DNA from 2 places in the Bartonella kosoyi genome. Region 1 is predicted to be linked to the other one. Evidence: predicted binding sites of a transcription regulator. Region 1 holds the regulator's gene; the other holds the start of a gene.
What was found. Region 1 encodes HrcA, which represses chaperone genes, less so after heat shock. Its sites were predicted from a motif close to GTTAGCACTCNCNNNNNGNGAGTGCTAAC; they were not measured.
Positions count from the first base shown of each region.

Region 2: a site for HrcA is predicted at 1,215-1,243, ahead of groES (co-chaperone GroES). Genes of this name have one in related genera too.

Region 1 is NZ_CP031843.2:367,335-369,804, reverse strand. Features, by position in the region: gene grpE (nucleotide exchange factor GrpE) at 1-547, opposite strand, end outside; gene hrcA (heat-inducible transcriptional repressor HrcA) at 673-1,743, opposite strand; gene rdgB (RdgB/HAM1 family non-canonical purine NTP pyrophosphatase) at 2,227-2,470, shown strand, end outside.
Region 2 is NZ_CP031843.2:4,635-7,104, forward strand. Features, by position in the region: gene groL (chaperonin GroEL) at 1-806, opposite strand, end outside; gene groES (co-chaperone GroES) at 867-1,163, opposite strand; gene fumC (class II fumarate hydratase) at 1,410-2,470, shown strand, end outside.

The DNA of each region.
Region 1 (2,470 bases):
GAACAGTGTTATCGGGAACATCAGCATTAGGAATTTCAAACATCGCTTGATGAAAGTGAGGATCAAATTTTTGTCCCTCTGGATGAATTTTCTGCACCCCATGACGCTCTAATGCTGCCATCATGGCACGTTCAGTCATTTCAACACCTTCTGCCAATGATTTCAAACCAGCATCACTTTCCCGTGCACCTTCTGGAATCGCTTCCAAAGCACGATTGAGATTGTCAGAAACAGATAACATATCCCGTGCAAAATTAGCAATGGAATAAGCCTTCGCATCCGCTACATCACGCGCCGTACGGCGTCGAAGATTTTCCATATCTGCAGCAAGACGTAAAAGCTGATCTTTCAACTCTTTGTTTTCATCCTGCAAAGAAACTAAAGGATCAACCTCATTACTTTCTTCTTCAACCTCTCCGTGTGCTTCTGTTTTATGTGTTTTTAAAAATTCATCCGCTGCTTGTTTAAGTGTATTACGATCAGCTGGATTTTTTAAATCGCACTTTTCAAATGAAGCGTCAGTAAACTTGTTTTTTTCATCAGACATAAAAATTCTATTCCTTCATAAGATTTGTTATTCTCGATATCGAAATTTTACAGACAAAAATCAAGGGGTATTAATGCATATTAATACAATGAGCTTCTATAGTACAAATACTTACCTGCATCATTTTAACGCAATAACTGTGACACAAGTTGAGCTGTGTAATCAACCATAGGCACAATCCTTGCATAATTAAGCCGTGTAGGACCAATAACGCCTAACGCACCAATGACTTTTTGTTGTGAATCACGATAAGGTGCCACGACTAAAGAAGAACCAGAAAGTGAAAATAACTTATTTTCTGAACCAATAAAAATTCGCACCCCTGAACCTTCATCCGTTAAATCGAGAAGCTGTGCCATACTCTCACGCGTTTCAAGATCATCAAACAAATGGCGTAACCGTTCTAAATCTTCTTCTGCCTTTACATCTTCAAGCAAATTACTGCGTCCACGAACAATGAGGTGTATTTTATGATCAGCACCTTCTCCTCCCCAAAGAGCTAATCCCGTTTCAACAAGATGATGTGATAAATCATCAAGTGCAGCCCGTGTTTCTGCGCATAGGCAAGCAATTTCCCCTTTTGCCTCACTCAATGTACGCCCTTGAATATGAGCATTGAGAAAATTCGTTGCTTCTGTTAATTGTGCATGGGTAACCCCTTCTGGCAAATGAACAATACGATTTTCAACCTCACCTTGTTGAGTCACTAAAACGGCAAGAGCATGCTCTCTATCAAGGCGCACAAATTCAATATGTTTCAATGTTCCTTCTTGTTTTGTTGCAAGAACAAGCCCTGCTCCACGAGAAAGATCTGAAAGAACCCGGCTTGCTTGAACAAGAAAATGTTCAACCGATTGTGCATGACCTGCCTCTTTGACTTGCATTTCAATATTTTCTCGCTCTTCGTTTGGCAAATCACCCGCTTCCATAAATGCATCAACAAAAAAGCGTAAACCCGATTGGGTTGGCATTCGCCCTGCTGAAACATGCGGGGCATAAATCAAACCGAGATGTTCAAGATCACTCATTACATTGCGAATCGTCGCAGGTGATAATGTCTGTTGCAAAAGTCGAGAAAGATTGCGTGACCCTACAGGTTCACCATCATTAAGATAGGCTTCAACAATATGGCGGAAAATATCACGCGAACGCTCATCAAGATATTTTAGTTCATTATCAATAGGCTTGTGCTTCATCACAATTGTTTCACTACTTAAAAAACATTCTTCTCTTATATAAGTTTTGCCAAGGTTTGGTCAAATAATCTAAAGTAGTATAAAAATATATTATCCTATTGAGCCATAAAACACCATCTTTTAGAGCGGTGATATAAGCATATAAATTGTGCATGAGGTGTTTTTTATTAAAGCATGTGATTGAATATTTAAGATAGGAATTGGTCTCTTTAGGGGCTTACCAAGAAAAGCTCGATTGTTTATAAACCACCGGAAATAGAAATTTGGATCTTTACCATAACAAGGCTTTCATAAAAAAATCGTTTCTCCTGTCTTTTCAATCGTTGTCTTCACAAAATACGAAAAATTTTTATTTGAATAAAATAACATAAAATGTGTAAAATAACCTTATCATGTAAAATCAGGCAGAATGTGTGTATGTGAGCATTTAAGCTGGTTTTTAGCGCAAAAATAGTTCCCCCTTTCATTTTTGGAGAAATCTATATGAGAAGCATAGCAGATAAAAAACTTGTCATTGCGACGCATAACGCCGGCAAATTACATGAAATCAACACTTTGGTTGCACCTTTCGGTTTAATAATACAATCCGCAAAAGAGCTTGACTTGCCAGAACCAAAAGAAACAGGTACAACATTTGAAGAAAATGCTTATATTAAAGCTTTTGCAGCAGCAAAAAAGACAGGACTTCCTGCCCTCTCTGATGATTCAGGCTTAGAGGTCGATGCAT
Region 2 (2,470 bases), 360 kb from region 1:
CCGCGCAATTTGTTGACCACGAGCGTTGCCAAAGCTTCGCCTTCCACATCTTCAGCAATGATAAGAAGGGGTTTGCCAGACTGCACAACCGCTTCCAAAACGGGAAGCAAGGATTGCAAATTGGACAATTTCTTTTCGTGAATGAGAATGTAAGGATCATCAAGATCTGCAACCATTTTCTCAGCATTCGTGACAAAGTAAGGGGAAAGATAGCCACGATCAAACTGCATTCCTTCCACGACTTCCAATTCGGTTTCAGCCGTTTTAGCTTCTTCTACGGTAATAACGCCTTCATTGCCCACTTTTTCCATGGCATCAGCAATCATTTTACCGATTTCAGCAGCACCATTGGCCGAAATGGTTCCAACTTGCGCAATTTCTGCAGAAGTTTGGATTTTTTTAGCTTTTTTGAAAAGATTAGCCACCACTTCATCTACAGCGGCATCAATCCCGCGTTTAAGATCCATAGGGTTCATGCCCGCAGCAACGGCTTTAACGCCTTCTTGCACGATCGCCTGTCCCAACACCGTTGCCGTTGTTGTTCCATCCCCAGCAATATCGTTGGTTTTAGAAGCAACTTCACGCAACATTTGTGCACCCATATTTTCGAACTTATCGTCCAGTTCGATTTCCTTTGCAACGGATACACCATCTTTTGTGATGCGTGGCGCACCAAATGATTTATCAATCACCACATTGCGCCCTTTAGGGCCGAGTGTCACCTTAACCGCATTAGCAAGGATGTCGACACCGCGCAACAAACGTTCACGCGCTTCACGGCCAAATTTGACTTCTTTAGCAGCCATTTAATTTCTCCTTGGAGTTTTTTCAAAATAGTACACAATGAAAAATTGAGGGCCTTTCAATTAACCCATAATTCCCATAATGTCCGATTCTTTCATGATTAAGAGATCTTCCCCATTAATCTTGACTTCAGTTCCAGACCATTTTCCAAACAAAATACGGTCCCCTGTTTTGACTTCTAAAGGCACACGCTTTCCGTTATCATCGAGAGCGCCATTGCCAACAGCAATCACTTCGCCTTCTTGTGGTTTTTCTTTTGCTGTATCAGGAATGATAATCCCACCAGCGGTTTTATTTTCAGATTCAACCCGACGAACAACGACACGGTCGTGAAGTGGGCGGAATTGTATATTAGCCATGTTTTAAATCCTTAAAACTGAACATAATTGCATTAATCTTAGAAAGTTCTTGCTAGCACTCTCTAAGAGTGAGTGCTAACACTATCCAAGATATAAAATCGGCCTTTCTCAATGTCAAGGATAGCCATAAAATAATTTGTCTCTATAATTTCTCTATAAATAAAGCTTCCACATCTTGCTTCTTCTTGGCATTTCGCGTTATCTAGCTTTTTTAAGAACCCGTAAACAAATAAAGGATCTTATATCATGGTTGAAACACGTCAGGAAACGGATAGCTTTGGAACGATTTCGGTACGTCAAGATCGTTATTGGGGAGCACAAACTGAACGTTCTCTGCATAATTTTAATATTGGCAGTGAAAAGCAGCCTCTTACCATCATTTACGCCTTAAGCCTTATCAAAAAAGCGGCTGCTCTTGTCAATATGGACAAAGGCAAACTTTCCCCCAAGATCGGAAAAGCGATTGTCACAGCAGCTGATGCAGTTCTCTCTGGCGCTTTCGATACGCATTTTCCCCTTTCTGTTTGGCAAACAGGCTCAGGGACCCAAAGCAATATGAATGTCAATGAAGTGATCGCCAACCATGCCAGCATGCTTTTGGGGGGTAAATTGGGCAGCAAAAAGCCTGTTCATCCCAATGACCATGTCAATATGAGTCAATCCTCCAACGATTCCTTTCCCACGGCGCTTCACATTGCCACCACGCTGCAAACGCGCCAACATCTTTTTCCTATTCTGGAAGCACTCATTACCACTTTCAAGAAAAAAGAAGAAGAATTTGCCGACATTATCAAAATTGGACGCACGCATACGCAAGATGCCACGCCCTTAACGCTTGCCCAAGAATTTTCAGGCTATCGGGTTGCGCTTGAAGCCAATCTTCGTCGGATTGAAACAGCCCTTACTGATGTTCAAATGCTTGCTCAAGGCGGAACAGCTGTAGGAACAGGGCTCAACGCCCCGAAAGGTTTTGACGTTGCCTTTGCAGAAACCATCAGCACCCTCACCGGAATAACCTTTAAAACGGCGCACAATAAATTTGAGGCGCTGGCGCATCATGGTGCTCTTGCGCATTTCCATGGCAGCTTGAATGCCTTAGCCGCTGATCTCTTTAAAATTGCCAATGACATTCGGTTTTTAGGTTCTGGTCCTCGTTCTGGCTTAGGTGAACTCAACTTGCCTGAAAATGAACCCGGCTCCTCTATTATGCCCGGCAAAGTTAATCCCACCCAGTGTGAAGCCATGACCATGGTTGCAGCCCAAGTTTTTGGCAATCATACCACCGTCACCTTTGCCGCCAGTCAAGG